Linked DNA regions of Jilunia laotingensis. The protein of the gene in region 1 interacts with the protein of each later gene in a pairwise test. Links are inferred from orthologs where the notes say so. Each region holds a gene or a part of one and is shown in the gene's direction. Other genes may lie near its edges. The genes, in order: pepT and tpiA.

The links.
Region 2: the proteins of pepT (region 1) and tpiA interact in binary tests that used the Escherichia coli proteins (3 or more experiments, as listed by UniProt). The link is inferred for Jilunia laotingensis from one-to-one orthologs.

What each region holds. Positions count from the first base shown.
Region 1 is NZ_JACRTF010000001.1:37,116-53,390, reverse strand. Bases 13,410-16,275 are described here. They hold pepT (peptidase T), read left to right. Parts: upstream 13,410-14,162; coding sequence 14,163-15,389; downstream 15,390-16,275. Other genes in these bases: gcvT (glycine cleavage system aminomethyltransferase GcvT), read left to right, coding at 15,421-16,275; H8744_RS00195 (amidophosphoribosyltransferase), read left to right, coding at 13,410-14,006. In the rest of the region: H8744_RS00235 (SWIM zinc finger family protein), read right to left, coding at 125-442; H8744_RS00230 (metal-dependent hydrolase family protein), read right to left, coding at 894-2,153; H8744_RS18785 (hypothetical protein), read right to left, coding at 2,277-2,483; H8744_RS00225 (TolB family protein), read right to left, coding at 2,581-5,442; H8744_RS00220 (RluA family pseudouridine synthase), read right to left, coding at 5,540-7,159; H8744_RS00215 (pentapeptide repeat-containing protein), read right to left, coding at 7,184-7,864; fluoride efflux transporter CrcB, read right to left, coding at 7,869-8,252; SusR family glycan utilization regulator, read left to right, coding at 8,336-9,898; H8744_RS00200 (glycoside hydrolase family 97 protein), read left to right, coding at 10,067-12,226; more of H8744_RS00195, read left to right, coding at 12,600-13,409. UniProt on the Escherichia coli protein: Cleaves the N-terminal amino acid of tripeptides.
Region 2 is NZ_JACRTF010000001.1:2,284,173-2,300,448, forward strand. Bases 10,756-13,622 are described here. They hold tpiA (triose-phosphate isomerase), read left to right. Parts: upstream 10,756-11,744; coding sequence 11,745-12,500; downstream 12,501-13,622. Other genes in these bases: H8744_RS08685 (BT_3928 family protein), read left to right, coding at 10,756-11,693; H8744_RS08695 (SPOR domain-containing protein), read left to right, coding at 12,557-13,000; folE (GTP cyclohydrolase I FolE), read left to right, coding at 13,008-13,589. Also shown: H8744_RS08630 (NAD kinase), read right to left, coding at 1,008-1,880; H8744_RS08635 (pyridoxine 5'-phosphate synthase), read left to right, coding at 1,984-2,697; H8744_RS08640 (MotA/TolQ/ExbB proton channel family protein), read left to right, coding at 2,697-3,419; H8744_RS08645 (ExbD/TolR family protein), read left to right, coding at 3,428-3,847; H8744_RS08650 (TonB family protein), read left to right, coding at 3,851-4,687; H8744_RS08655 (DJ-1 family glyoxalase III), read left to right, coding at 4,712-5,263; H8744_RS08660 (2-C-methyl-D-erythritol 4-phosphate cytidylyltransferase), read left to right, coding at 5,268-5,936; ATP-dependent DNA helicase RecG, read left to right, coding at 5,924-8,020; ndk (nucleoside-diphosphate kinase), read left to right, coding at 8,242-8,706; H8744_RS08675 (M23 family metallopeptidase), read left to right, coding at 8,724-9,608; H8744_RS08680 (DUF1599 domain-containing protein), read left to right, coding at 9,800-10,342; more of H8744_RS08685, read left to right, coding at 10,332-10,755; dnaG (DNA primase), read right to left, coding at 14,130-16,163. UniProt on the Escherichia coli protein: Involved in the gluconeogenesis. Catalyzes stereospecifically the conversion of dihydroxyacetone phosphate (DHAP) to D-glyceraldehyde-3-phosphate (G3P).

The sequences.
Region 1 (16,275 bases):
TCTTAAGAAGGGCTTCTTTACATTCGGAATGTATAGAGGCATATTCGAGTATAAAATCTGATAATTGTTTAGGAGATATAAAAGATAATATATCTTGTATTTTGAAATTTTTTAGATTACTCTTTTATTCTTCCTGTATTTTGGCTTCTTTGGCAGATAGAAAATGTTTTTGTTTGGATTGACTTTCGCGGATAGCAAGTATGACTGCTACTATATGTTTACATATATCTCCGTCATATGGGCAGTCACAATCCCAATATACAATTTCTTTTCCTTCTATTGAAATTTCGACTTCATACTCTTCTGTCCCTTCTACATGTGCCAACCATTCACCGGCTTCAATCTCTTCAAGATTTGTAACAGCGCCACATTCATAATATTCCTTTCCCCGTCTCCATATTTGTGGAGGAACAAAATTTTCAAAATTAGATAGTGTCATCATAATAATTTCGTTTTGAAGGTATAAATAGGTAGCTACATCATTTCATGTAATAACATTCAGTGGTTTGTAACTATAAATACAAATATAAATATAAGATTCGATTAAGCAATAAGTCTAACTTGTTTTTTATTTTACTTGTGGAGTTTAAGTTTAAAAAGCAAAAAAAACGGTACCCCGATTCACATCGCAGCACCGTCACAACACAAACACAAAATAAAACACGACAAAACTACTATGCAATCTTACCTGTCTATGCCGGGGAGGCATATGGTCGCTTCATTATGGGTATTCACATATGCATATAGAGCTTCAGGCTGATTTGCATTATTATAAACGTGCGAAAGCATGTTTTGTTCAATGTTAGTATGAAAAAAGGCGATATTTTATATAGAGGAAGAATCGTTATGGAAGTAATAAGCTGATTCACTGTTCCTAATAGATTGTTTTTCCATTATAAAATGTTTCTATATATTTTGCCATCCTTCATTATCATCACAAAATATTTTTCAGGGTTTCCCAATAATGTGATATCCTCAAGCGGATTACCATCAACTAAAATGATGTCTGCTAATGCATTTTCTTCAATAACTCCTAGTTTGCCGGGATAAGGGTTTCTCATTCCTGACAAAGAAAGAAGTTGGGCGTTGTCATGAGTAACCATTTTAAGTATTTCGAAATTGGTGAACCATTTTTGTAATTTGATAATTCCTTGATTTTGGTTCTTTGTATTGGTTGGATTAAATAATAAATCTGTTCCCCAAGCTAACTTGACTTTGTATTTTTTTGCTAACTGATACGTTTTATCTGTACCGTTGACGACCAGTTCATGTTTCTCTTGTTGTTCTTTCGTAGGAAATTTATTATCTTCCAAAGTAAAAGGTTGCATACTCAGCCATACTTCTTTTTCCGCTATAAGCTTCATTGTCGGTTCATCAATGAGATGCCCATGCTCAATGCTTTTTACGCCTGCCTGAATAGCCCGTTGAATGGCTCTTGGTACATATACGTGTACCATTACATAGGTTCCAGCATCTTCTGCAGCTTTCACTGCTGCATGGATTTCTTCTTCGAAAAATTGAGTATCCTCCAAACGGTCATATAGAGAAGCAACACCTCCTCCGGTCATTAATTTTATTTGACTTGCTCCTAAACGAAGGTTATTGCGTGCTGCAACTGTTACAGCATCTATTCCGTCTGCAATGATGGCTGCTCCAATTTCTTCAGTATGTGTCAATCCGCAGCAATCGAAAGGACGTGGTTCATCGTAAACTGCCCGGAAATCACCATGACCACCGGTTTGTGAAATGAGAGATCCACTAGGATAAATGCGGGGACCGATGATGATTCCTTCATCGATGGCGCGTTTTAATCCGAAGACTGGTCCTCCCGCATCACGAATAGTGGTAAAACCCCGGAGCAAAGTTGCGCCTGCTTCTTGTCCTGCTTTGAATTGTGTATAAGCTGTATCGGCTGTCAGCAAATCAATCATGGTATTACATGCCATATATGCATGCCAGTGTGCATCTATCAAGCCTGGCATCAGGAATTTTTGTTGGCCATCTATGATTGTGTCATTTCCGTCATTGATGGGAATAGGAGATTCGGAGATTGTTTTTATCTGATTATCTTTTATCAGAATATTTCCGTAAATTACTTTCTCGTTATGTCCATCAAAGATATGGACATTGTTGATTAATATGCCTTGACTCATAATATGAATAATTAAATGATTAGGCATATTAAACCTGCATACTCTTCAAAAGTTTTTCGTAAATACGGATATCTGCTTTTTGTGCTTAGTATTTATGAATTTTAAATGAATGAATCTGTTTTCTTAGTATTTGACCATCCTTTTGGATGAACCGTGCCAGGAGCATCCCAAACAATATACTTCTGTCATATCAAAACCTATTGTGGATGCATCTGGATTTTTAGGTATTACTTCTCCAGTATCTGTAACATACACGAGAAGTCGTTCTCCTTGTTCATTTTTTACATACATACCAGCGATTTTACACTGGGGGCAAAGCAACTTTTTCATTTTACGGAGGATGTTAAATTAGTTATTGTTTTATTATTATAATAAGGATGTCAAGTTTGTGATAATCTTAATGTGGCCGATCCATTAGGGTTATCATTTAAAAAGTAATTGAAAATAAGGCTTCTGCCTGAAATTTTCCATAATTTATCGGTTGAATTAACCGTATTCCTGTAGTTAAGGGATAGGTCTTACGAAGTACGTTCCAGTCGATTATCAGATCACCGCCACAAGAACTTTGTGTCATCCATCTATTTTGTTTGTTTGCTTGATTCCGCGACAAATCATAAAATAAATTTGCACGTAATCGTCGGATATAAATGAGTGAACCGATATTCAAATCTGGTGAGAGTATGGGAAATGCATAATCTGCTTTGAAAGCCCATTGTTGACGAGTCTGGTATAGAAAGTCATATCCGCGAGGTTTTTCAATAAGGTGCTTGGGGAGATATAGAGCTTTTCCGTCCAGTTCCTGATATTGATAACCCAGTCGAAGCATCAAGCCATGGTTGCGGATAATCCCGGGCCAATAGGTCGTTAGCCGGGCTGCGTATAAGCTACCATAATTTTCTGTGTTAAAAGGACTCATGAGGTATTGTAGACGTAACTGGTAACCGGTGCGGGGCAAGATATCCCGCAATGCTTTACGCCTATAATTATAAAATAGAATTTCTGGTAGAATGTATTGGAAATTATGAAATTCGCTGCCTCCGTGTTCCTGATATTTATTGTTTGTAAAATAGTAGGTAAATGCAGGTTGTATGCCTCTGATATGTTGGCTTTTCGTCAAGTTAAAGGGAAGATAGATTCTTGCTTCAGCTTCTAACAGGTTGCGATTGGTATAATATCCTCTTGTAACATCCTGTTTTTTATCATTTTGTGTCCAAGCTATATTGTATGCTTTATCACCATAATCGGCTGCTAAGTCAATGATTGGAAACCAGCCTTGGTAAGTAAATGAAAGTTTTCCGTGGTGATATCCTTTTTGATAATACCATCCAGCCTGCATGATGGCAGTATTCAATGTGTTTTGAGACATAATTGTAGCACCAGGTTTGACAATGGTGCTTAAATCATCGGCACTCGTGTTCATAGCCTCGGACACGTCATAATAGAATGGAGCCCAACTGTGAATTTTGAATGTATGAATGGCTTTTCGATAAGGCTTCGGTTGAAAATCAACAGCTTCCAGCCGAGCCGAGTCAAGATTGAATTGCTCTTGTTTTACTAACGTTTCGACAAAGGGTAATGGTGTTGGTTGGGTTATGTTTACTTTTTGGATTAATAAGCTATCTGCTGCTAACGATGCAATTTTGTATCCATTTGCTTGGTAATCTGAATAGAATAAGCGATTGTCAGATGGAGAGAAGGTTGGATCGAAAGCACCGAAACGGGCTGAAGTCAGGCGGTATACTTGTTTATCTTCCGGATCAAAGCAATAAATATTATTTGTTCCATTGAGTCCCGATTCAAAATATATTTTTCCATTCCTCCAAAGGGGGGAAGTGATATTGGTAGAGGTCGTTTTCAGTAACACATCCCATTGTCCTGAAGCCGGAGAAAATTGAAAGAGAGTAATTCCTTGGTCGGTTACAGCAATGGCGATGATTGTGTTATCGTCTGTGAAGGTCAGTTCTTTGATAAATGCATTTTCAGGCACGTTAAAAGAGGTGATTTCTTTTCCATTCTCTAAATTGACAAGTACCAATTGGTTTTGTCCCTCAACAGAATTTTGTGAAACAGCGGCTGTTTTTCCATATTTATCAATTGACGGAGTTAAATAACGTTTATGTGGTGTGTGGATTGTAATGCGTTTGGATTCAAAATCATAACTTTTCAGAACGGAGTAATTCTCGTGTGTCCAGCGGGCACTGGGTATAATTTCAGTCCAATACAATCGATTATTTCGAAAATTTAAACGGCTGTTGATATTACCTATATAACTGAGTCGCTTTTCTTTTCCATCTATAAACGCTACTAAAGCGTTAATATCCTTCAGACTCGATTTAAGGGCTACTATGACCGAGTCGTTTATTACCTGAGGATATCTGTAAGAAGTGTAATCTTTGCTGGAGGTTGACAAATAATTGGGAGTAAGCGTACAACTATCCAGCTTTTCCCATTCTCTTCGTAAATAATCGAATGTATCATGGTAAAGTTGTTTAAATCCACTTCCTGAATAATGTTTGAAAGAACCCTCAAAATATAGATTGTTGGGATATCTACTGGTAGTTTTTGCCCAAATATCCGCACCATAACGTTGACGAGCATATGATGCAAGGTTATAACCCAAGGTATAATAAGTTCCTGTATAATTTTTGTATGATCCCATCAACCATTTATCTAATGTATAAAATTTATCTCCTCCAAGCATTTGCGCCCGATAAATCATATTAAATTCCGGCAATCGTCCACGCCCACCATTCGACAATGCCGTTTCGGTACTGACTGCATCTCCTTCTAGAAACCAAATCGGCATAAGAAATGAAGCGACTCCGGCAGATTGTTCACCAACGATATAATAGAGTGGTTTGAAAATGCCATGCATTACTTTCCCGGTTTGGAAAACATGGCGGGATTCATGTAAAACTAAATGCTTATCCCAGCTTTGAACACTCAGATCAGAAGAAGGAGTTGTTATGAGTTCCATGCGGCGGGGTGCCCAGGAAACCATTCCATTAGAAGACATGCTTGCTGGATGCAGTATAACCGGAAATTTCACCTGCATAGGTTTCCCGATTGTCTTTTGTATATGTGGATAAGCATTCTCGAGATAAAGAGCGTATTTGTATGCCATCGAGTCATTTCCCTGTGGATATACCAGATCGTAATGAGGCAGCCTGACAATGTTCCATTTAAATCGTGACGGATCTGAACCGTAGTTCATGAATTGAGCATGCAAATGGAAGGGAATTAATATGAATAAGTATATTATAAGGAATAGGTGTTTCGATTTTAACATATTGTTATCTGATTGATTGTTAATGGCTGCAAAACTATAAAAAATCTTCTACTTACTTATTATTGATACATGTTTTAATTGGTCATTGACATGACTTCTAAAAGTCTGCCTTTTTTTCTATATGGATTTTTGAGATGGTAACCGGGTGTGTGAACTCCAAATATTCGGCGTGTAAATATAACCGTTCTGCTGATTTCCCATAAAGTTCATCACCTGTGATCGGACAGTCTAATCCGGATGGATGAGCGGCATGTACACGTAATTGATGCGTGCGCCCTGTTAAAGGATAAAATTGGATGCGGGTACGTTTTTCAGAATATCTCAGTACTTCATATTCCGTTATGGCAGGTTTACCATATGTCTCATTTACCATTTGCCGGGGACGATCAAGCAAATTGGGGCAAAGTGGTAAGTTTATGATGCCTCGCTTTTGGGATATGACACCGTCGAGTAATGCTACGTAGCGTTTCTTCACAACACGGTTCTTGAATTGTGCTTGCAAATTTTGATGTGTCTCTTTGGTTTTGGCAAGGAGCAAAAGACCAGAAGTCGCCATGTCCAAGCGATGGACGATTATTGGTCCGGTTATTTCAGGATATTTTTTCTTTGCCCACTCATAGACTGAAGTTACATTTTCTTTCCCGGGTACGGAAAGCATGCCGGCCGGTTTATTGACGACAAGAAGCCAATCATCTTCATATACGATTTCCAATTCGCTATCTCGATGGATGTCAGTTTGCAACGGGTTGCCTTCTATTTCCAGTCCTTTCAACATATGCTTCAGTATGGGTTCACACTTCCCTTTGCAAGCCGGATAGTAATACCCATGTTTTCTGATTTCTGTTTTAGGTGACTCTCCCCACCAAAATTCCGCCATTGCTATCGGCTCGAGTTGATGCAGATATGCATATTGTAATAATTTAGGTGCAGCACATTCACCAGCTCCTGCAGGTGGAATTTTGTGTATTGCTTCGTCAAAAATGGTACATAGGTCTTTGATATCTCCTTGTGCATTTAATAAGCGAAACTGTTGGAATAATTTTTTCTGTAGAATGGCTGAACGAACCTTGCGTTCTTTTTTAAGTTCCGTTATTTGTGATTCAATACTATTTAATTCATTCTGTAGATTGGTTATTCGGTTTTTCCACTCACGTTCCATTCTTTTAAGTTCGGCTTTTTGAAATTGACTTTCACGGATCATTTCCGCTTGTTCCATTTCACTGGGATTATGTTGCCGACGTATATCACGTTCTTCCTTTGTTTTTCTTAGATATTCTTTGGCTACTGTGATTGCTTCTTGACTTGAACGTTTGGTGTCTTCCAAGTGTTGTTTGAGATTTCGATAAGAAGAACTTTCTTGCTTATTCTTAATTTCTATATTGATTGATGTGATATTCTCTTCTTCAACTTTAAAAAATCCATTTGGTTGTAACAAATCGTATATTGGAGGCACAAAATAGGGGTGTTGGTTTTTACCTGCCAGATTGCCGGAGAAGGCCGCAAGGTACCCCAGTTCGCCATTCGGAGTTCGTACGATCAAGACTCCGAACATTTTTCCTTTTTGTAATTCTTCGTTCCAATGTTTCTGTGCCGATAAATAAGTTTGCACTTCCTTCGAAGCTATTACGCATAATGGATGAGGCGTGTAGTGAAAAGGAAAAGTGAACTTTTGAGGTAGACTGATTCCGGAGATCGGTTGGACGAAATGATGTAACATCGTTTTTATAATTCTCTTCTTTATCTATTTATCATTTAAATCTTCGATGATGACACCTAGTAATGGCAATAGCTCCATGGCTTGTATTGAACTGACGATGGCACCTTGCAGATCGGAGAGGTTCAGCTGAAGGCCGCTTATTTGGGAAGAACGAAGGTCTACTCCCTTTAGCCGCGTATGAGAAAAGTCTGCTCCGACAAGGGTACAATGCTCTAATGCAAAGTTCTGCAGACGGCAGTCGTTAAGGCTGCTGAATTGTAGATCGCAGTTGCTAAATTGTACCTGGTTCATTTTGCTCATTGCCAGATTGAGATATTGTGCGTTGCATCCTGATACGAACAGATGATTCAAGGTCGTTTCTGAAAAACCACTTCCCATCAGTTTGCAATCGATAAATTGAACACGGTAGAAAGAACTTCCCGAAAATGAAACGTTCGCCAGATTGCATTGACGGAAAATCACATCAGAGAACTGGGTTGATTTTAATTGGCTGTCACTTAAAGTCAGATTATTGAAGACACATTCTTTGATGGTTTTGTAGGCTACCCGAATGGATTCCTCCAAACTTCTGTCAAAAGAAAGATTTGAAATGGTTTCCTCTTTGCCAAGCAGACTTTTTAAACTTTCCGAACTGTCGGCCGATTCGTCAATCATAGGATCGACAACTTGGACGCTTTGACTTTTGTTCTTTTTAATTGGTTTCATTTTGTTACCCGATCAATTTACCCGTATATCCTCCTACAAAAACAGCTAATAATCCTCCAATGATACTTAATAAAGTATAGAGAAGAAACGTTCCATAAAATTCTCCTTTCAGCAGGCTCAAACCATCGTTGGAAAAAGTCGAAAAGGTTGTGAAACCTCCACATAATCCGACTGTTAGGAAAAGTCTTGTCTCCATCGAAAGATTCCATCGCTCGGATATCGTGTAGAATAGTCCGATAAAGAAACTTCCGGTGATGTTAACTATAAATGTGCCCCATGAAAAAGGAAATCCGACACTTGACATTTTCTCGTTAACACTTATCTGTGCCAAATAGCGGAGTACACTTCCTATGCCGCCCCCAAAGAATATATATACAATCTCTTTCATTATTTTGATGCTAAGCGCAGCAAAGATAGTAGATTTCGTCGGAAAATTTGTACTTTTGAGCGCTTTAGCAAAAATATCCGGCTATGAGGAGACTGTTTTTTCTTATACTTATGTTTTGTGCTTCCCTTTCTGTGTTGGCAGTGCAGGGAGTTGATTCTGTTCTAGCACGTCTGGATAAGGTGATAGAACAACAGAACCTGTATTTGAATCAGAAAGAAACCTGTATCGATAGCTTGAAGCGACTTTTGCAAACTTCACCTTTGTCATTGCAACATCGTTTCGCTCTGAATAAAAGGTTAGGTAAGGAGTACGAATTATTTGTTTCGGATTCGGCTATGAAGTATTACGACCGGAGCATGTCGCTCGCAGATTCGTTGCATAATCTTTCTTATAAGGATGAAATCCGTCTCTGTCAGGCGACCGTTCTTTCTATTTCCGGAATGTATAAAGAGGCTGAGGAGACGCTTCGGAAAATTCATCGGGCAACTTTGCCGGATAGTCTGCTCCCTGTTTACTTTAATTGCGAGCGTCGTTTGAACTCATATCTGGTCAACTATTCTCAGAGTGGCATATATTCTACTGATTATCTGCTTCGACAAAATTTGTACCGTGACTCTTTACTTGCCGTGCTTCCTCCAGATGAGCCTGAATATCATTTATATGAAGCAGAGCGGTTGATCGCTCGGCAACATAATGTTCAGGCGAAAAAAATATTGATGGGATTGCTGCATAGTCAGCCTGAAGTATCTAATACTTATGCACGGGCTGCATATTCACTTGCACATATATATAAGGAAGAAGGCCGTTCCGACGAGTATGAAAAATATTTGGCTCTTTCGGCCATCTCTGACATAAAAGCATCGGTGAAGGAAAACGCGGCACTCCAAAATCTGGCTTTTGTGCTTTATGAGCGAGGAGATATTACTCGTGCCTATCATTACATCAAACAATCTCTTGAGGATGCCGTCTTCTGTAATGCCCGTTTACGTACTATCGAGATATCGGGCGTATTGCCTGTGATAGATGCTGCTTATAAGCAACGGATTGAAGAGCAACGTCGTCAGTTGATTCTGTTTTTGGTTATAGTAAGTGTACTTTCCGCTTTTCTGATACTATCGGTAGCATTGGCATGCAAGCAGATGAAAAAGCTTTCTCTGGCTCGTCGTAACCTGAAGCAGGCAAATCATATTAAAGAAGAGTATATTGGTCATTTCCTGAATCTTTGTTCGATTTATATGGAGAAGTTGGATAACTTCCGTCGTACGGTGAACCGTAAAATTACAGCCGGCCAGACAGAAGAGTTGCTTAAGCTGACTAAATCTTCACAGGTTGCTGGTATGGAACAGAAGGAGTTCTATGCCAATTTTGATAATGCCTTCTTGCAACTTTACCCCGATTTTGTGACCGAGTTCAATGCTCTACTCCAACCGGAAGAACAGATCGTGTTAAAACCTGGCGAACTATTGAATACGGAATTGCGTATATTCGCAATTATCCGTTTGGGCATTGATGACAGTTCGAAGATTGCCAACTTCCTTCACTACTCTATCAATACGATTTATACTTATCGGAATAAAGTCCGTAACAAGGCCGTTAATCGTGATAAATTTGAAGAAGAAATGATGAAGATCGGAAGTATAGACTGAGGAATCATTCATATTTCCTTCATTTGGTATTTCCTTTATCTTTTTAGTAATAAGAAGATTATGCAAACGTTTTCAGAAATATCTTTTATATTCCGTTTATATGTTGTGTCTGCTTTTGTGTTTACTGCCTATCTTTGTGCTATCGATTATTATTAACTAATTCATATCATGAATCACATGAAAACACTAACCTCGAAAATGGCTTTTATACTGTTGGCTTTATTAATGAGTACGGCAGCTATGGCCGAAAGCATTACTTCTCCGAACGGACTCTTGAAACTAAATTTTTCGGTAAACGCACAAGGTGAACCTGTGTATGAACTTTCTTATAAAGATAAGGAAGTGATCAAACCATCCAAATTAGGTCTGGAATTGAAAGATGATCCGGGACTGATGAATGGTTTTACATTAACCGATGCTAAAACAAGCACTTTTGATGAAACTTGGGAACCGGTATGGGGGGAAGTAAAGTCCATCCGCAATCATTACAATGAGCTGGCCGTCACACTCGATCAGAAGGCACAAGATCGTAATATAGTGATTCGTTTCCGTCTTTATGATGACGGTCTGGGCTTTCGTTATGAATTCCCTTTACAGAAGAATCTGAATTACTTTGTTATCAAAGAAGAACATTCACAGTTTGCTATGACCGGTGACCATACAGCTTTTTGGATTCCCGGTGATTATGACACGCAAGAATATGATTTCACTGAGTCTAAGCTGACGGAGATTCGTGGTTTGATGAAAGGTGCCATTACAGGAAATGCTTCTCAAACGTCCTTTTCACCAACCGGTGTACAGACTTCATTGCAAATGAAGACAGCCGATGGCTTGTATATCAATCTGCATGAGGCTGCTTTGGTCGATTATTCTTGTATGCATCTGAATCTGGATGATAAGAATCTGGTGTTTGAGTCTTGGTTGACACCGGATGCGGTTGGCGACAAGGGATATATGCAGGCTCCCTGCAAATCTCCGTGGCGTACCGTGATGGTAAGCGATGACGCGCGTGATATTCTTGCTTCCAAGCTGACGTTGAATTTGAACGAACCCTGTGCTTATGAAGATGTTTCCTGGATTAAACCTGTGAAATATGTCGGTGTTTGGTGGGAAATGATTACTGGAAAGAGTACTTGGGCCTATACGGACGATCTTCCCTCTGTGAAATTAGGAGAGACGGACTATTCAAAGACTAAGCCAAACGGCAAACATGCGGCAAATAATGAAAATGTGAAGAAATACATAGACTTTGCCGCAAAACATGGATTTGACCAGGTGCTGATTGAAGGTTGGAATGAAGGCTGGGAAGACTGGTTCGGGCACTCTAAAGATTATGTCTTTGATTTTGTAACTCCTTATCCGGATTTTGATGTGAAGATGCTTAACGCATATGCAAAAAGCAAAGGCGTTAAATTGATGATGCATCACGAGACTTCTTCTTCGGTTCGTAATTATGAACGCCATATGGATAAAGCTTATCAGTTTATGGTGGACAATGGCTACAACGCGGTTAAGAGTGGTTATGTGGGGAATATTATTCCGCGTGGTGAGCATCACTATGGTCAGTGGATGAACAATCATTACTTATACGCCATTAAGAAAGCTGCCGATTATAAAATTTGCGTTAATGCACACGAAGCTGTGCGTCCTACGGGACTTTGCCGTACTTATCCGAACCTTATCGGAAATGAATCGGCTCGTGGTACGGAATACGAAGCTTTCGGTGGAAGTAAGCCATTCCATACAACATTGCTTCCGTTCAGCCGTTTGATTGGCGGTCCGATGGATTATACCCCTGGCATCTTCGATACTAAATTGACTTTCCTTGATAATGATGAACATGGGTGGGTGCATACGACATTGGTGAAACAGATGGCATTGTTTGTAACTCTTTACAGCCCGTTGCAGATGGCGGCCGATATTCCCGAAAGTTATGAACGTTATATGGATGCTTTCCAATTTATAAAAGATGTGGCTGTAGATTGGGACGACAGTAAATATCTGGAGGCAGAACCGGGGGATTATATAACCGTGGCACGCAAAGCAAAAGGAACAAACAACTGGTTTGTAGGAGGCATTACGGATGAAAATGCTCGTACATCTACATTTACACTTGATTTCCTTGATCCCGGAAAACAGTATGTAGCTACCCTTTATGCAGATGGCAAGGATGCCGATTATGAGTCGAACCCTACTTCCTATCAGATTAAGAAAGGTCTGGTGACTAGTAAAACTAAGATAACCGCAAAGCTTGCACGAAGCGGTGGTTTTGCATTAAGCTTGATAGAGGCTACACCAGCGGATAAAAAGATGAAGAAATTCAAGTAATAGGTATAAGGTTGATAGAGTTTAGATCATTCGGATTTGTTACTTATAACTTGTATGTTTGCCTTCGCTATTGAAGGAATAGGATGTATTTTCTCTTTAAAGGCAATAAAGCACTACTTTAAAGGCAGTAAAGTGTCACTTTAAAAGCAATAAAGCATCGCTTTAAAGGTAATAAAGCAACACTTTAAAAGTAATAAAGCACCACTACAATAGTTATTACAAATCTGTATTGCTAAGCTTCTAATATAGATTGAATGCACCTCGCAAAGATTGGATCAACTTTGCGGGGTGCTTTTTTTATAAGACGAATTCTTTTTTGTACTTTTGCACCGTCTTTTTTAAAACTAACACTAATTTAAAAAGAATCTTAAATATGGGAGGTTTTTTCGGAACAGTCTCGCGTGTAGGCTGTGTGACCGATTTATTCTACGGCACAGATTACAATTCACATTTGGGGACAAAGCGAGGGGGACTTGCTACGTATAGTGAAGAACAAGGCTTCATACGTTCCATACACAATTTGGAAAGTTCGTATTTCCGATCCAAGTTTGAATCCGATCTGGATAAATTTCAAGGAAATGCCGGTATAGGCATCATCAGCGATACGGACGCACAACCTATCGTTATCAATTCTCATCTGGGGCGTTTCGCCATAGTCACTGTTGCCAAAATTGTTAATCTTAAAGAACTTGAAGAAGAACTACTCTCCAAAAACATGCACTTCGCCGAACTTAGTTCGGGTAATACCAATCAGACGGAACTCATCGCATTACTTATCATCCAGGGAAAGACATTCGTAGAGGGTATAGAGAATGTATTCAAGCATATAAAAGGTTCCTGTTCCATGCTGCTGTTGACGGACGATGGCATAATAGCCGCCCGCGACCGGTGGGGGCGTACTCCCGTCGTCATAGGAAAAAAAGAAGGAGCTTATGCTGCCACCAGTGAGTCGAGCAGCTTCCCAAATCTTGACTATGAGATTGAAAAGTATCTTGGACCGGGCGAGGTGGTTCATTTACGAGCCGATAGCATGGTGCAATTGCGCAAACCCGATGAAGGCATGCAGATATGTTCCTTCCTTTGGGTATACTATGGATTTCCCACATCTTGCTATGAAGGTCGTAACGTAGAAGAAGTTCGTTTTACAAGCGGTTTGAAGATGGGACAAAAGGATACTTCGGAGGTGGATTGCGCTTGCGGCATTCCGGATTCGGGTGTCGGCATGGCTTTGGGATATGCTGAAGGCAAAGGGATTCCTTATCATCGGGCGATTGCAAAATATACTCCCACCTGGCCACGCAGTTTTACTCCCAGTAATCAGGCGATGCGTTCCCTGGTGGCTAAGATGAAATTGATTCCCAATCGTGCCATGCTCGATGACAAACGTTTATTGTTTTGTGACGACTCCATTGTTCGCGGAACCCAATTGCGTGACAATGTGAAAGTGCTTTATGATTACGGTGCAAAGGAAGTTCATATGAGGATTGCATGTCCTCCGTTGATTTACGCATGTCCTTTTGTTGGCTTCACTGCATCAAAGAATGCATTGGAATTGATTACTCGTCAGATCATAAAAGAGCTTGAAGGGGATGAAAATAAAAATCTGGATAAATATGCCACTACCGGTTCACCGGAATATGAAAAGATGGTAAGCATTATTGCGGAACGCTTCGGACTCACGTCTTTGAAATTTAATACCCTTGAAACACTGATCGAGGCGATCGGATTGCCTAAATGTCAGGTTTGTACTCATTGTTTTGATGGTAGCAGCCATTTTTAAATGGCAGTTACAACTAACAAATAGTTACTTGAAATAAGAAAGATATTCGATTTTTGAAAAAGAGCCGTCAATTATTTGTCAATTCACGGCTCTTTTTCTATCTTTACGGCAGATGTGATTTCAATCGTAAAATGTAAATCCTAAAATATGAACAGTATGACTTTAGTAGAACGTTTTTTGAAGTATGTAAGCTTTGATACTCAATCGAGTGAAGAAACAGGGCTTACTCCCAGCACACCGGGACAGATGGTTTTTGCTGAATATCTGAAATCAGAGTTGGAATCCTTAGGTTTGGAAGATATCTCACTGGACGAGCATGGCTACCTTTTCGCCACTCTTCCGGCAAATACGGAAAAGGAAGTTCCTACCATCGGCTTTATCGCCCATATGGATACCAGTCCTGATATGAGCGGGAAAGATGTAAAACCTCGCATAATAGAAAATTACGGTGGCGGAGATATAATGCTGAATGCTGCCGAGGGAGTAGTATTGAGTCCGTCGCAATTCCCTGAACTACTCGATCATAAAGGTGAAAACCTGATCGTTACAGATGGTACGACTTTACTGGGGGCGGATGATAAAGCAGGTATTGCTGAAATAGTTTCTGCTATCGCATATTTGAAAGAACACCCGGAAATCAAACACGGCAAGATCCGTATCGGATTTAATCCTGACGAAGAGATTGGAGAAGGAGCGCATAAGTTTGATGTGGAAAAGTTCGGTTGCCAGTGGGCTTATACCATGGATGGCGGTGAAGTGGGCGAGCTGGAGTTTGAAAATTTCAATGCGGCCGCTGCTAAAATAACTTTTAAGGGACGGAATGTACATCCGGGATACGCCCGCCATAAAATGATCAACTCCATCCGTTTGGCAAATCAATTTATATCGATGCTCCCGCGTCATGAAACGCCCGAACACACCGAAGGCTATGAAGGCTTCTATCATCTGGTCGGCATCCAAGGCACTGTAGAGCAAACTACCATTTCATATATAATCCGCGATCATGATCGTGCCCGTTTCGAAAGCCGTAAACGTGAGATGGCTCATCTGGTAAGAAAAGTAAATGCAGAATATAGCGAAGACGTTGCCACTCTCGAGTTGCGCGACCAATACTATAACATGCGTGAACAGATTGAGCCGGTAATGCATATCATCGATACTGCTTTTGCGGCTATGGAGGCTGTGGGAGTGAAACCGAATGTGAAACCTATTCGTGGCGGTACGGACGGTGCGCAACTTTCTTTTAAAGGTCTTCCATGTCCTAATATCTTTGCCGGTGGACTAAACTTCCACGGACGTTATGAATTTGTTCCTATCGAGAATATGGAAAAGGCAATGAAAGTTATCGTAAAGATCGTTGAATTGGTTGCAGAGAAAGCTTAATATTTAATTTTCAACTTTTAATATTTAATTTATGAAGACCACTCCGTTTACCGACAAACATATTGCACTGGGTGCTAAAATGCACGAGTTTGCCGGTTATAACATGCCGATTGAATATACCGGCATTATTGAAGAACATCTCACCGTTTGTAATGCTGTAGGTGTATTTGATGTATCCCACATGGGTGAATTCTGGGTAAAAGGGCCTAATGCCTTGGCTTTTCTCCAGAAAGTAACTTCTAACAATGTGGCTGCCCTTGAACCGGGTAAAGTACAGTACACCTGTTTCCCTAATGAAAAAGGGGGTATTGTAGATGACTTGTTAGTGTATCAGTTTGAGCCTGAAAAATATCTTTTAGTTGTCAATGCTGCCAATATCGAAAAAGATTGGAATTGGTGCGTTTCTCACAATACGGAAGGTGCTGAACTGGAAAATTCTTCGGACCGGATGGCTCAGTTGGCTGTCCAAGGGCCTAAAGCGATTCTTGCTTTACAGAAGTTGACGGATATCAATCTTTCCGATATACCTTATTATACTTTTAAGGTTGGTGAGTTTGCCGGAGAAAAGAATGTGATAATCTCTAATACAGGTTATACGGGTGCCGGAGGTTTTGAACTTTATTTCTATCCGGATGCGGCCGACAAAATATGGAAAGCCGTTTTCGAGGCAGGCGAAGAATTTGGTATCAAACCGGTTGGCCTGGGGGCTCGCGATACACTCCGTTTGGAAATGGGCTTCTGTCTCTATGGTAATGATCTGGACGATACGACTTCTCCTATAGAGGCGGGATTGGGTTGGATTACCAAATTTGTGGAAGGCAAAAACTTTACCAATCGTCCGATGCTTGAGAAACAAAAAGCAGAAGGCACTGTGCGTAAATTAGTT
Region 2 (16,276 bases), 2.3 Mb from region 1 along the record:
AAGGATAAAAGGTACTCCGGGGATAACAGGCTGATCCCTCCCAAGAGCTCATATCGACGGAGGGGTTTGGCACCTCGATGTCGGCTCGTCACATCCTGGGGCTGGAGAAGGTCCCAAGGGTTGGGCTGTTCGCCCATTAAAGTGGCACGCGAGCTGGGTTCAGAACGTCGTGAGACAGTTCGGTCTCTATCTATCGTGGGCGCATGAAATTTGCGTGGCTCTGACACTAGTACGAGAGGACCGTGTTGGACCGACCTCTGGTCTGCCAGTTGTGCCGCCAGGTGCATCGCTGGGTATCTAAGTCGGGACTGGATAAGTGCTGAAAGCATCTAAGTACGAAGCCAGCCACAAGATTAGATTTCTTAGGGTCGTCATAGACGATGACGTCGATAGGGGGCAGGTGTACAGGTAGCAATACCACAGCCGAGCCCTACTAATTGCCCGTCCACTTCCGTCCGCCCGGCGCTTTCCGCCCCGCCCTGCGGGTTCGCCCTTCGTTTGCTTTTCCGTCATGTCCGCCTCATTCAGGTGGCTACAGCGCCGGGGTTCCACCTCTTCCCATCCCGAACAGAGAAGTTAAGCCCGGCCACGCCGATGGTACTGCGTAACAGTGGGAGAGTAGGTAGCCGCCGTCTTGCCGCCCCCCCGCGCCCCTGAAGGGACGCGGGGGGGCTTTTCTTTTTGCCGCGGGCCGCCGTCGCCCCCCCCGCGGGAGGCCGGAGACGCCCGGAAGGCGCGACGGAATGAACTCATGCTATCATTCAATGCTCGTTCACATAATCGAAAGCAGCATGAGGCTGCCAATATGCTATTTTTACTTTTCCTGTTTCATCTTATCTGTCATTCCCGGACAGAAATTTTTGGCTTGGACATGTTTTACTTATATTTTTCATGGATGGTGGTCCTTATATTAATGAAAGGATGATGTAGTCCATTGCCTCGCACCAATGGGTACCGGGGCTTACTGCCACACTTGTGGTATTGTGGTATGGGAAATTTGCTAATCACTATATCCTTGTGTCGGCCCCCCACATCATCTTGGAACGTAAAGTGTCAAAGAACACATGATGAGGACGTTTGACAACTTTGATGGAATAGGGCGCTTTGCGAATAGTCAGGCGAGTGGTATCTTTACATGACTCACTACTTCCATCGATAGCTATAAGAAAATTGTGACTACGACTTTCAACATCAAGTGTCAATTCCCAATCATCGGGAATCACAATCGGACGAACATTGAGACTATGTGGGGCTACCGGAGTAAGGGCAATCGTATTGGAATGAGGGACGATGATCGGTCCCCCAACGCTTAACGAATAGGCTGTAGAACCTGTTGGAGTAGCAATAATTAATCCGTCAGCCTGATATGTAGTTAGAAAAGCACCGTTAATGGCAGTTCTTATACTGATCATGGATGAACTATCCCGCTTTAATATGGCTATTTCGTTAAGGGCAAACGGGGAACTTTGTAAATGCTTGTCTTCACAGATAAGTTGTAGAACGCTACGCTCTTCAATCGAATAATGTTTGGCATATATCTCGTTGAAGGTCTCTTCCATTTCTGCTGGGGAGATATCTGCCAGAAATCCCAAACGTCCGGTGTTTATACCAAGAATCGGAATGTTTTTATTACCTACTCTGCTGGCTGCTTTCAAGAAAGTGCCGTCTCCTCCAATGCTGATCACCATATCTGCTGAAAAGTCATTTCCGTCGAACAATCCTGCCGGATAAAGCTTTAGTTTCAAATCTGAGATTAGGAAGTTATAAAACTCCCTACATATATATATTTCTGCTCCATGTTCCTCCAGAATGTGGAACAGGGTTTCTGCATGAGATGATTTCTTGGCTTGAAATGTATTTCCAAAAATAGCAAATTTCATATTTAACTTCATTGGTCAGGATGCAAATTTGGCATTTTTTTTCGGGATTGCTGTTATGGTGTTACTAATATTTGTATTTTTGCAGCAAACAATTCATGTAATGATGACTAGATTAAGTGTGAACATAAATAAAGTGGCTACTTTAAGAAATGCACGTGGCGGAGATGTTCCGAATGTGGTAAAAGTAGCACTTGACTGTGAGAGTTTTGGTGCTGATGGCATTACGGTTCATCCGCGACCGGACGAACGGCATATCCGTAAATCAGATGTATATGATTTGCGTCCGTTGCTTAGGACTGAATTTAATATAGAAGGCTATCCCTCTCCCGAATTCATAGATCTCGTGTTGAAGGTTAAACCTCATCAGGTAACTTTGGTGCCCGACTCTCCAACGCAGCTTACTTCTAATTCAGGTTGGGATACGAAGGTTAATCAGGAGTTTCTTACAGAAGTGTTGGATGAATTTAATACAGCGGGGATTCGTACTTCCGTATTCGTGTCGGCTGATGCCGAAATGATCGAGTATGCAGCGAAGGCAGGAGCCGACCGGGTTGAGCTTTATACAGAACCTTATGCTTCAAATTTCCCAAAAGGTCCGGAAGCCGCTATCGCCCCGTTTGTAGAAGCTGCCAAGGTGGCGCGTAAACTTGGTATCGGGCTAAATGCAGGCCATGACTTAAGTTTATTGAACTTGAATTACTTTTATAAAAACATTCCTTGGGTCGATGAAGTTTCTATCGGACATGCCTTGATAAGTGATGCACTTTATCTGGGATTGGAACGTACCATTCAGGAATATAAAAATTGTCTTCGCTGATGAATACATTGTTATTATTAGCCCAAGGGGCTGCAAATATGGCCGATTCACTGGCTACAGCCAATCCGGTACTTACCCCTGTAGGTACACCGGCAGAGATGAATATGCTCGATATGGCAATTAAGGGCGGCTGGATCATGATTGTACTTGCCGTGTTGTCTGTCGGATGTTTTTATATCTTGTTTGAAAGAATGTACGTCCTGCGGAAAGTCAACAAGGAGGATCCTATGTTTATGGATAAGATTAAAGATTATATCCATAGTGGTGAGATAAAGGCAGCTATCAATTATTGCCGTACCGTCGATACACCGTCTGCCCGAATGATTGAGAAAGGCATCAGCCGCTTGGGGCGTCCGGTAAATGATGTACAGGCCGCTATAGAAAATGTAGGAAATATAGAGGTAGCCAAGTTGGAGAAAGGTCTACCCGTAATGGCGACTATCGCAGGTGGGGCACCTATGCTGGGTTTTCTTGGGACAGTGACAGGCATGGTGCGTGCCTTTTACAATATGGCTAATGCTGGAAGTGGCAATATTGATATAACCTTGTTGTCCGGTGGTATCTATGAAGCAATGATTACTACGGTGGGTGGTCTTATCGTAGGTATTATTGCTATGTTCGCTTACAATTACCTGGTTATGCTGGTAGATCGGGTTGTTAACAAGATGGAGTCGAAAACGATGGCTTTCATGGATTTACTCAATGAACCGGCACAGAAATAACTATCCAGATGTCATTAAAACGAAGAGCTAAAATATCGCCTAGTTTCAGTATGGCGTCCATGACGGATGTCATATTCCTGTTGCTGATCTTTTTTATGATTACTTCTACGGTCGTGTCGCCTAATGCGATTAAGGTTTTACTCCCACAGGGAAAACAGCAGACTTCTGCGAAGCCTTTGACTAGGGTAATTATTGATAAAGACTTGAATTTCTACGCAGCTTTTGGAAATGAAAAGGAACATTCCCTGACGTTGGAAGAGTTGACTCCTTTTCTGCAAAGTTGTGCTGACAAAGAGCCTGAAATGTTTGTGGCACTATATGCAGATGAAACAGTACCCTACCGTGAGATTGTGAAAGTACTAAATATTGCGAACGAGAATCATTTTAAAATGGTGCTGGCTACCCGCCCGCCTGAAACGAATAATTAGATAATGGACAGAAAGAAAAAGGGTGAATATGTAGGTATGCTGGGTGCTGTGTTGGTGCATGTGGCCTTCATTGCTCTTTTGATTCTGGTGAGTTTCACTGTGCCCGATAGTCAGGAAGAGGGAGGTGTCCCCGTGATGATGGGAGATGTGGATCTTGCAAAAGGAAATTATGATCCTTCTACGATGGTAGATGTCGATGTGCTTCCACCGGAGGAAGTTCTCGAAGCTGAACCACAGGAAACAGTGGAGGAAGAGATGATCACTCAGACGGAAGAGGAGACCGTAACAATAAAACCGAAGGCCGAACCAAAGAAAGAAAAACCGAAAGAGGTGAAGAAACCTGAGAAGACCGCTGCCGAGAAAGCTGCGGAGGCGAAACGGCTGGCTGAAGCAAAAGCAGAACAAGAACGGAAAGCAGCCGCTGAAGCTGCTGCCAAACGTGTTTCTGGCGCTTTTGGAAAAGGTGCCCAAATGGGAGGAAGTAAAGGTACGGCAGAAAGTGGAACCGGAGTGGAAGGTAGTAAAAACGGTAATTCCTCGACAGGTGCCACGACTGGTACGGGAGGTTATGGAACATTTGACCTCGGAGGGCGTTCTATAGGTGAAGGCGGTCTGCCCCGGCCTATATATAATGTACAAGAGGAAGGTCGTGTGGTCGTATCAATCACGGTGAACCCAGCAGGACATGTAATTGCCACCAGTATTAACCGCCAGACCAATACGGTGAATGCCGCACTACGAAAGGCTGCTGAAGACGCTGCGAAGAAAGCTCGTTTCAACGCTGTAGACGGCATTAATAACCAAACCGGTACGATTACATACTATTTTAATTTGAGATAAAGATATAAATCAATATATAAGATTATGGGAACAGTATATGCTTTTTTTGCAGACGGATTTGAAGAAATTGAAGCCTTCACAGCCATTGACACGTTGAGACGTGCGGGATTGAATGTGGAAATAGTGTCTGTGACACCGGATGAGATTGTAGTTGGCGCACACGATGTTTCAGTGCTTTGCGACGTGAACTTTGTGAATTGCGATTTCCAGGATGCCGAGCTGTTGCTTTTACCAGGGGGGATGCCCGGTGCCGCTACACTCGATAAGCACGAAGGATTGCGTAAATTGATCCTGAAGTTTGCAGAAAACAATAAACCGATTGCTGCTATTTGTGCTGCTCCGATGGTATTGGGAAAACTAGGTTTGCTGAAGGGACGTCGCGTTACGTGTTATCCCAGCTTTGAACAATATCTGGAAGGTGCTGAATGTACAAATGAGTCGGTTGTGACGGATGGTAATATCATTACGGCAATGGGGCCGGGTGCGGCTATGGACTTTGCTTTGGCGATAGTAGAAAAGCTTGTCGGTAAAGACAAAGTCGATGAACTGGTAGAGGCAATGTGTGTAAAACGTTGATAATATGACTCGTACCGCTTTGATTGTGGCTGGTGGAAAGGGGTTGCGTATGGGGAGTGATCTCCCCAAACAATTTCTTCCTATCGGGGGTAAGCCCGTATTGATGCATACTATCGAAGCATTTCACCGTTTTGACAAAGAGATAAGAATTGTTCTTGTATTGCCAAGGGAACAACAGCCATACTGGAAAGAACTTTGCGTTAAACACCAGTTTGCAATAGACCATATTATTGCCAATGGCGGTGAAACACGCTTTCATTCCGTGAAAAACGGACTTCATTATGCGGAACCGGGGTTGGTAGGCATTCATGACGGTGTGCGTCCATTTGTTTCGCAAGAAGTAATCGGACGCTGTTATGAGATGGCATTGGCAAAAAGAGCGGTTATTCCAGTGATCAATGTGGTTGAAACGGTGCGGCATTTGACGGAAACGGGCAGCGAGACCGTGAATCGTGACGATTATAAGCTGGTACAAACTCCGCAAGTGTTTGACACTGCTCTTCTAAAAGAGGCATATGCGCAGGAGTACACTCCATCTTTTACAGACGACGCGTCTGTAGTAGAAGCCATGGGGATACCCGTATACCTCACTGAGGGCAATCGTGAAAACATAAAAATAACCACTCCTTTCGACTTGAAAATAAGCAGTGCTTTGATAGAATGTTCGATCTGACTACTCGTGACATAAAATATATATCAGGCGTAGGCCCGCAAAAAGCTACCGTACTCAACAAGGAGTTGAGCATTTTCTCCGTACACGATCTTATCTATTATTTTCCTTATAAATATGTCGATCGTAGCCGTATTTATTATATCCATGAGATAGACGGAAACATGCCCTATATACAGTTGAAGGGGCAAATTTTGGGCTTTGAAACCATTGGTGAAGGTCGTCAACGGAGATTGATCGCCCATTTCTCCGATGGTACCGGAGTGGTCGATTTGGTGTGGTTCCAAGGAATCAAGTTCATTATCGGCAAATATAAAGTTCATGAGGAATACATAGTATTTGGCAAGCCCACCGTGTTCGGTGGTAGAATTAATCTTGCCCATCCCGACATAGACAAAACTTCGGAACTGAAACTGACAGCGGCAGGGCTGCAACCTTATTATATCACAACTGAGAAGATGAAGCGCAGCTTCCTCAACTCGCATGCCATTGCCAAGATGATGGTTTCCGTGCTTCAACAGATACAAGAACCCTTGCCGGAAACATTATCCCCAAAAATCTTGTCCGACCATCACCTCATGCCGCTTACCGACGCCCTGCGAAATATTCATTTTCCTGTCAACCCGGAGCATCAAAGAAAGGCGGAGTACCGTCTGAAATTTGAAGAACTGTTTTATGTGCAGTTAAACATCCTACGATATGCCAAGGACAGGCAACGGAAATACAGGGGTTATGTATTCGAGACGGTAGGCGAGATATTCAATACTTTTTATTCCCGCAATCTTCCCTTTGAATTGACCGGTGCGCAAAAACGAGTATTGAAGGAGATTCGCCAGGATGTCGGTTCAGGCCGTCAAATGAATCGTTTGCTGCAAGGAGATGTGGGAAGTGGAAAGACGTTGGTGGCATTGATGAGCATGTTGCTCGCCTTGGACAATGGATATCAGGCTTGTATGATGGCACCTACGGAAATTCTTGCAAACCAGCATTATGAGACGATCAAGGAATTACTTTACGGGATGAATGTCCGGGTAGAACTGCTTACGGGTTCTGTAAAAGGCAAAAAGAGAGAAGCGATACTTGCCGCCTTGCTGACCGGTGATGTGCATATCCTGATCGGCACTCATGCCGTCATTGAAGATACGGTTCATTTTTCTTCCCTCGGCTTTGTCGTAATTGACGAACAGCATCGTTTCGGAGTGGCCCAGCGGGCACGGTTATGGAGCAAAAATGTTCAGCCGCCTCATGTGCTGGTTATGACAGCTACGCCTATTCCACGTACATTGGCGATGACTTTATATGGAGACCTGGATGTCTCTGTGATAGACGAACTTCCTCCCGGACGCAAACCGATTGCAACCTTTCATCAGTTCGATAATCGGCGTGAAAGCCTTTATCAATCGGTTCATAAACAGATTGCCGAAGGAAGGCAAGTCTATATTGTTTATCCGCTTATCAAGGAGAGTGAGAAGAGTGATATGAAGAATCTGGAAGAGGGATTCCTGCATATCTGTGAGGAATTTCCGGACTGCCGCGTCTGTAAAGTGCATGGCAAGATGAAGCCTGCCGAAAAGGACGAGCAGATGCAGCTTTTCGTCTCGGGTGAAGCCCAGATTATGGTAGCTACCACCGTGATAGAAGTGGGGGTGAATGTGCCGAACGCCTCGGTGATGATCATAGAGAATGCGGAACGTTTCGGACTGTCGCAACTGCACCAACTTCGCGGTCGTGTGGGACGTGGTGCCGATCAATCCTATTGCATTCTGGTAACGAACTATAAACTGACGGAAGAAACCCGGAAAAGGCTTGAAATCATGGTACGTACCAATGATGGCTTTGAGATAGCCGAAGCCGACCTGAAATTGCGCGGACCGGGGGATTTGGAAGGTACCCAGCAGAGCGGTGTTGCTTTTGACTTGAAGATAGCCGATATTGCCCGTGACGGACAATTGCTGCAATACGTACGTGGTATTGCTGAAAGCATCGTGGAAACTGATCCTGAATCGCGCAACCCGGAGAATGATATTCTTTGGCAACAACTGAGGGCACTCCGTAAGACGAACGTTAATTGGGCTTCGATAAGCTGAAAAACGGTTAAACACGCGTCTAATTGATAGAATATGTTGCAAAACATGTTTTTGCCTTAGTCCCCCTGTTTATAGTACTTTAGAGTGGGTGTTGCGGACGGAACTTCCTCGACTGTACAAAAAAATAGTTAAGGAATTATCCGGCTTTTCCATAGAAATAGCTATCTTTGAAAGAATTTTGTAAGAAATGTATCGTTTAACACTTTGAAAGCTGGCATGTCATGATTGAGAAAACACTGGTCATTCTAAAACCTGGTACCCTTCAACGGGCATTGGTAGGTGAAGTTCTTCATCGTTTCGAGCGTAAGGGATTACGTCTGGCCGGTATGAAGATGATTAAACTGACAGATGAAGTTTTAAGCGAGCATTATTCCCACCTGAGTGCGAAACCGTTCTTTCAGCGAGTGAAAGATTCAATGATGACAGCTCCTGTCATTGTTTGTTGTTTTGAAGGTGTGGACGCAATTCAAACAGTTCGCACGTTGGCTGGCCCGACGAACGGACGTCTGGCAGCACCGGGTACCATCCGTGGTGATTATAGCATGAGTTTCCAAGAGAACATCGTTCATGCTTCCGATTCACCGGAAACCGCTGCGGTCGAGTTAACCAGATTCTTTAAACCAGAAGAAATATTCGACTACAAGCAGGCTACATTCGATTACCTGTACGCGAATGACGAATATTAAACGAATGAACGAAACGAATGAATTTCAATTGTATTAAAACAGTTTTAATCGCCGCGACGGCAATGATCAGCTTGAATTCTTTCTCTCAGGACTTGATCGCCCGCCAGGCTCCCATTGACAAAAAATTAAAATCAGTAGACTCCTTGGCTTTGCAAAAGCAGATTCGTGCTGAGCAATCCGAATATCCGGCATTGAGCCTATACCCGAACTGGAATAACCAGTATGCACATTCTTATGGCAAGGATGTTATTATCCCCGAAACTTATACGATCGATTTGACCGGGTTTTGTATGCCTACACCCAGCACACGTATCACCTCTCCTTTCGGTCCACGTTGGAGACGGATGCATAACGGGCTTGACTTGAAAGTGAACATCGGTGATACCATCGTTGCTGCTTTTGATGGAAAGGTGCGTATCGTGAAATATGAACGTCGTGGATATGGCAAGTACATCGTGATTCGTCATGATAACGGCTTGGAAACCATTTACGGTCATTTGTCAAAACAAATAGTAGAAGAGAATCAATTAGTAAAGGCCGGTGAGCCGATTGGCTTAGGCGGTAATACAGGACGTTCAACAGGATCACATCTGCATTTTGAAACACGTTTTCTCGGGATAGCTATCAATCCCATTTATATGTTCGACTTTCCCAATCAGGACATCGTAGCAGATACTTATACGTTCAAGAAAGCAAAAAGTTACCAGCGCGGCAAGACCGGTGGATCACATGATAACCAGTTGGCTAGTGACGGAACGATCAGATATCATAAGGTAAAGAGTGGCGATACATTGTCTCGTATTGCTAAGTTACGTGGGGTGTCTGTCAGTACTTTGTGCAAGTTAAACCGTATAACGACCAAGACAACTCTCCGTATCGGACAGGTGTTACGTTGCTCTTAAAAGAATAAGTACAAATCTTTTATATATTCTAAGGGGGATGGCAGCAAAGTCATCCCCTTGTTTGCTTTTACTTTTGGCGCGTTCTCTTTTTTTATTCACCGTTGCTGTAACTTCAAACAATTCCTAATTTCACTACCTCCTTTTTCGTTTTTCTTTATTTATTTGTACCTTTGCGTCCTATTTGTAAGGATATGAAAGATACCAGGCAACAATTTGAACATGTCATAGCCTTATGCCGTGACTTATTTTCCAAGAAGCTGCACGATTACGGTGCTGCATGGCGTATTTTGCGTCCGGCTTCAGTTACTGACCAGATTTTTATCAAGGCCAACCGCATCCGTTGTATCGAGACCAAAGGGGTGGCATTGATCGATGAAGGTATTCGTTCGGAGTTCATTGCCATTGTCAATTACGGTATTATCGGGTTGATCCAGTTGGAATTGGGATATGCCGAATCGGCAGATATCAGCAATGAAGAGGCGATGGTGCTTTATGACAAGTATGCGAAAACCGCCTTTGAATTGATGCTTGCCAAGAATCATGATTATGACGAGGCGTGGCGCAGTATGCGTGTCAGTTCGTATACCGATCTGATCTTGATGAAGATTTATCGCACCAAACAGATAGAGAGTCTTGCAGGCGATACGTTGGTGTCCGAAGGTATTGACGCGAACTACATGGACATGATCAATTATTCCGTGTTTGGGTTAATAAAGATAGAATTTGAAGGTTGAGAATTTAAATATTATCCTGAAGGTTTGGACAAACGTCTGCCGTTTTCTGCTGGCGTTCGCGTTCATCTTCTCCGGTTTTGTAAAAGCTGTCGATCCATTGGGGTCGCAATACAAGATACAAGACTATCTCGAAGCCTTTGGAATGACCTCTTGGCTACCATCCTTTTTCCCTATATTGGCAGCCATCCTTTTGTCAGCGCTTGAGTTTTCGGTTGGGGTATGTATGTTTTTCGGGATACGGAAAACGGTGACTACCACGCTGGCTCTTTTGATCATGGTCTTCATGACACCGTTGACACTTTATCTGGCATTGGAGAATCCCGTTTCCGATTGTGGCTGTTTTGGTGATGCTTGGGTGTTGACCAACTGGGAGACTTTCGGGAAGAATATCGTGTTACTCATTGCCGCCATATCTACCTTCCGATGGAAAAAACTGATTTTACGTTTTATAACGGCAAAGACGGAATGGCTTGTGTCTTTGTATACCATTTTGTTCGTATTCTCTCTCTCTTTCTATTGCTTGGCACATCTGCCGATTTTGGATTTTCGCCCCTATAAGATAGGAAAGAGCATTCCGGAAGGAATGGCGATGCCGGAGGGTGCAAAGCCAAGCGTCTATGAAACGACTTTTGTCTTAGAAAAAGACGGAGTGAGGAAGGAGTTTACACTTGAGAATTATCCGGACAGTACTTGGACGTTTGTCGATACCCGTACCGTGCTGAAGGAAAAAGGTTACGAACCTCCTATTCACGATTTCTCATTGGTGGAGCAGGCTACGGACGAAGATATTACAGACGATGTGCTGACCGACATGAACTATACCTTCCTGTTGGTGGCGCACAGGATAGAAAATGCCGACGATAGCAATATCGATCTGATAAATGAGATCTATGACTATTCGGTGGAGAACGGATATCGCTTTTATTGCCTGACCTCCTCTCCGGATGAAGAGATAGAGATATGGCGTGACAAGACCGGTGCGGAATATCCGTTTTGCATGGTAGATGATATCACGTTGAAAACGATGGTTCGTTCTAATCCGGGACTGATGCTGATAAGGAACGGAGTCATCCTGAATAAGTGGAATGATGCCGACCTGCCCGATGAGTATGAGTTGTCGGGAAAGCTGGAAAGTCTGGCCTTGGGCAAACAGAAGCAGGTAAGTGACGGAAGGACAATCGGTTATGTATTCCTTTGGTTCGCTGTTCCGTTGTTGTTGGTGCTGGGACTGGACGTTTTGGTGATAAAACGTCGGGAGAAGAAAAGCGAAGCACTCAGAAGGAGAAACGCTCGCCTTATTCGCGAAAGTGCATTAAATCAGGAGGAGTCTAAGGATGATAATCCTGTCTGAGCCCGATTTTGATATATAATTGATCATTAACCCTTTTAATAATTAGACAAAATGAGAAAGAACATTGTTGCAGGAAACTGGAAGATGAACAAAACCCTCCAAGAGGGCGTTGCTTTGGCAAAAGAACTGAATGAAGCATTGGTTGCTGACAAACCTAATTGCGATGTAGTGATCTGTACGCCATTCATCCACTTGGCTTCTGTCACTCCTATCGTTGACGCTGCTGTGATTGGCGTAGGTGCAGAAAACTGTGCCGACAAGGAATCAGGAGCTTACACAGGAGAAGTGTCAGCCGCTATGGTTGCTTCGACCGGTGCAAAATACGTTATTTTGGGCCACTCGGAACGCCGCGCTTATTATGGTGAGACAGTCGAGATCCTGAAAGAGAAAGTGAAATTGGCTTTAGCTAACGGTCTGACTCCTATCTTCTGCATTGGCGAAGTGTTGGAAGAGCGTGAGGCCAACAAGCAGAATGAAGTGGTTGCCGCACAGCTGGCTTCCGTATTCGATCTGTCTGCCGAAGATTTTGCAAAGATTATTTTGGCTTACGAACCAGTTTGGGCTATCGGAACTGGCAAGACTGCCACTCCTGACCAGGCTCAGGAAATCCATGCGTTCATCCGTTCTTGCGTTGCCGGAAAATATGGTAAAGAGATCGCTGACAATACTTCTATCCTTTATGGTGGAAGCTGCAAGCCTTCTAACGCAAAAGAACTGTTTGCCAACCCGGACGTTGACGGTGGTTTGATCGGTGGCGCTGCTTTGAAGGTTGCCGATTTCAAGGGAATTATCGATGCGTTTAAATAAAATAAGAATGAAGAGGGAAGAATTAAGAATTCTTCCCTTTTAACCTTCCACTTGCCATGCGTATTATTTTACTTTTGTTGCTATCTGTTTTTGCTGTCAACATGCAGTCTCAGAACATTGTGAAGAGTCTGGAACGTTATGTTCCGGGACAGGGAAAGGTGACTATTCACCAGGATCCTCGTATTGAAGCTTTGTTAGGAACCGAACATAAGGTTGGCGGTGATCAGACTGTGCTGAAATCGTCAGGATATCGTGTACAGGTATATGCCGGAAACAATTCCCGTGCTGCCCGTAGCGAAGCCACTCATGTAGCTTCGAAAGTGAATGAATATTTTCCGGATTTGAAGACCTATACGTTTTTCACATCCCCCCGTTGGTTGTGCCGTGTCGGTGATTTCCGCAGTATCGAAGAAGCGGATGCCATGATGCGCAAGTTGAGAGCCACCGGCATTTTCAGGGAAGTGTCCATTGTCAAAGATCAAATAAATATTCCTTTATAAACTCACTATGTTAGGAAAAGAAGAAATAGTCTCTCCAAATCTGGAGGAATTGAAAAGCCATTATCACAGTATTATTACCTTATTGGGCGAGGATGCCGAAAGAGAAGGTTTGTTGAAGACTCCGGAAAGGGTGGCAAAAGCGATGCTGAGTCTGACCAAAGGTTATCATATGGACCCGCATGAAGTGCTTCGTTCGGCCAAGTTCAAGGAAGAATATAGCCAGATGGTGATTGTCAAGGACATTGATTTCTTTTCTCTTTGTGAACATCACATGCTTCCGTTTTACGGAAAGGCGCATGTAGCTTACATTCCCAATGGTTATATCACCGGTTTGAGCAAGATTGCCCGCGTGGTCGATATCTTCTCTCATCGTCTGCAAGTACAAGAACGAATGACTTTGCAAATCAAGGAATGTATTCAAGAAACGCTGAACCCGCTGGGGGTCATGGTCGTAGTAGAAGCTAAACATATGTGTATGCAGATGCGGGGTGTGGAGAAGCAAAATTCCATTACGACTACTTCCGACTTTACAGGTGCTTTCAATCAGGCAAAAACTCGGGAAGAGTTTATGGATTTGATTAATCGATGAAGTAAGAGGGAAAAGTTTAGAATCAAGAGGGAAGAAAGAAGTATTGAGAGTTGATAAGAGAGAATGAAGAGGGGAAATTTGAGATGCAGTTACTCCTGTCAGTCTCTTTTGAAAGTCTCTTTTGGCAAATCCTCTGAATCTTCGTCGTTTGTGAATTCTGTCAATGGGGCGGAGTTTTATACTTCATTGATCGAATGATAAAAAGATAATCGCTCAAAAATAGAAGAAGATTGTCAAATAATATTCCAGTTCTTTAGTTAGGCACATGACTTGTAAAATTGCTGTTTTGGATAAGTCTTTTCTGAAATGCAGGATATAAATGCTTGATTATCAAAATATTTTGGTCGCTTTTCTTCCTCGGTGATGAACACCCTGTTCCTCGGTGATGAACGATCTCTTCATCGGTGAGCAACAGTCCCTTCATCGGTGAGCAGCAAAGTGTTCCTCGGTGCCGGGTATTTACTATGGCTTCTGCTACTTATTAGTGTAAACTATTTTCACTCAATTCCTCCTTCTTTACTCTTCCTTCGTCTCTTTTTCTTATCTTAACACCACCCTGTCTCCCAGCCGCTTTGCCATCAGTTTTTCGATCTCTTTCATATCCTTATGGCGTTGCATCAGGGCAGCGCATTTCTCGTCATCCTCCGCAATGGCTGGGTCTTGCAGGGCATACATGATATGCTTCAGCTCCGCGGCAACGATGGCGTTCTTGAAATTAATCATCAAAATGGGGACTAATTCGAAGAGGCGTTCTTCATCGGTGATGATCTTCTGCGTTTTGGAATGGAACTTGCTTAGTTGATACCTGTCGCTTGCAAGTTCGGTAGCTACTGCGCTGATTGCCGGATCGGGATGAGCGATAAAATATCGTTCGGTGACAAAGCCGGAATCGTGAATGTGCGATGCTGCCTCTGAAAGGATGCGGCGGTGAACTGGATTGTGCAGAGCAAGGTCATCCTCCTTTAAGTCGTTGATGACATATTCGATGACACTGATGGGAACCTCTTTTCCTTCCTCGTCTTCCACATTGCACATGATTTTCTCTCCGTAGCGCACCACTGCCTGGATAATCAACCGTTCGTATTTGTAGAATTCCTGTCCCTCTTTGCCTTCCTGCGGGATGTATGACTGGTACGTATCGAGGTTTTCTCCCTCTTCAGGCGGGAAGGGTGGGGGAACGGCATTTCCCGCCAGGTCACTTCCCGGAACCTCTGCCGTTGCATCGGGTGTATTATTATAGGTCGGCTTATTTGCCTTTTCAGCTAAGGCTTCCCGGCGTTTGGCCACCTCGGAAACCAGCAATTTATCTTCCACATGGAGCAATTGCCCGCATTCCTTAATGTAAACATCGCGTACGATGGCTTCAGGGATCACTGAAATGCTTTGTACGAGGCTGTTGATCAGTTCCGCCCGTTTGATGGGGTCCTTACCGGCATCTTCCAGCAGAAGGCTGGTTTTGAACCGGAGGAAATCCGTCTCATGTTCCTGGATAAATTGTTGGAACTCCGTTGCATTATGTTTCCGGGCGAATGAGTCGGGATCGTCTCCGTCCGGTAAAAGGCAAACTTTGATATTCATTCCCTCCTCCAACAACATGTCTATTCCCCGGATGGAAGCCTTGATGCCCGCCATGTCTCCGTCATAGAGTACTGTGATGTTGTTCGTAAAACGGTGGATCAGCCTGATTTGTCCCGGAGTGAGTGCCGTTCCCGAAGAGGCGACCACATTTTCCACCCCTGACTGGTGCATGGATATCACATCCGTATAACCTTCTACCAGGAAGCACCGGTCCTGCTTCACCATCGCTTGTTTGGCGAAATAAATGCCGTATAACTCGTTACTTTTATGGTAGATTTCCGATTCGGGCGAATTGACGTACTTCACCTTGACCCCTTTGGTCTGGCTACTGAGTACGCGGCCACCGAACGCCACGACTTTTCCCGAAAGGGTATGTACGGGGAAGATGACACGCCCCCAGAAACGGTCGCGCAGGCGGTGGTCATCCGTTTCATAACAAAGTCCGGTTTTGACGAGGTACTCCTTTTTGTATCCCTTGCGGAGCGCCTCTTGTGAGAGGGCATCATGGCTTTCCGTGCAATATCCCAATTGGAACTTCTCGATGATGTCGTCCCGGAAACCGCGTTGGCGCAGGTAAGCCATGCCGATGCTGCGTCCGTCCACATGATTGTGGAGGATGTTCTGGAAATAATCGCGGGCGAAGTTGTTGACGATGAACATGCTTTCACGTTCGCTCTGCACCATCTTTTCTTCGCTGGTCAGTTCCCGTTCCTTGATTTCGATGTTGTATTTCTTCGCCAGGAATTTCAGGGCTTCGGGATACGTCATCTGCTCATGCTCCATGATGAAATGCACGGCATTTCCTCCTTTTCCGCAGGCGAAACATTTGCATAGCCCTTTGGCGGGCGAGACGTAGAACGAAGGAGTTTTGTCGCTATGGAAAGGGCACAGTCCGACATAGTTCACCCCGCGCTTTTTCAGCGTGACGAATTCCGATACGACATCTACAATCTGTGCGGCATCGATAATGCGGTCTATGGTGGGCTGGTCTATCATGAAACGTTCCTTTGTTTAGCCATGCAAAGGTACTGGATATTTTCGTTAAAATCAAATCGCGAAGCCCGTTGGTTCGGTTAAATCATGCGCATTATTGTTTGTTTTGTTTATAA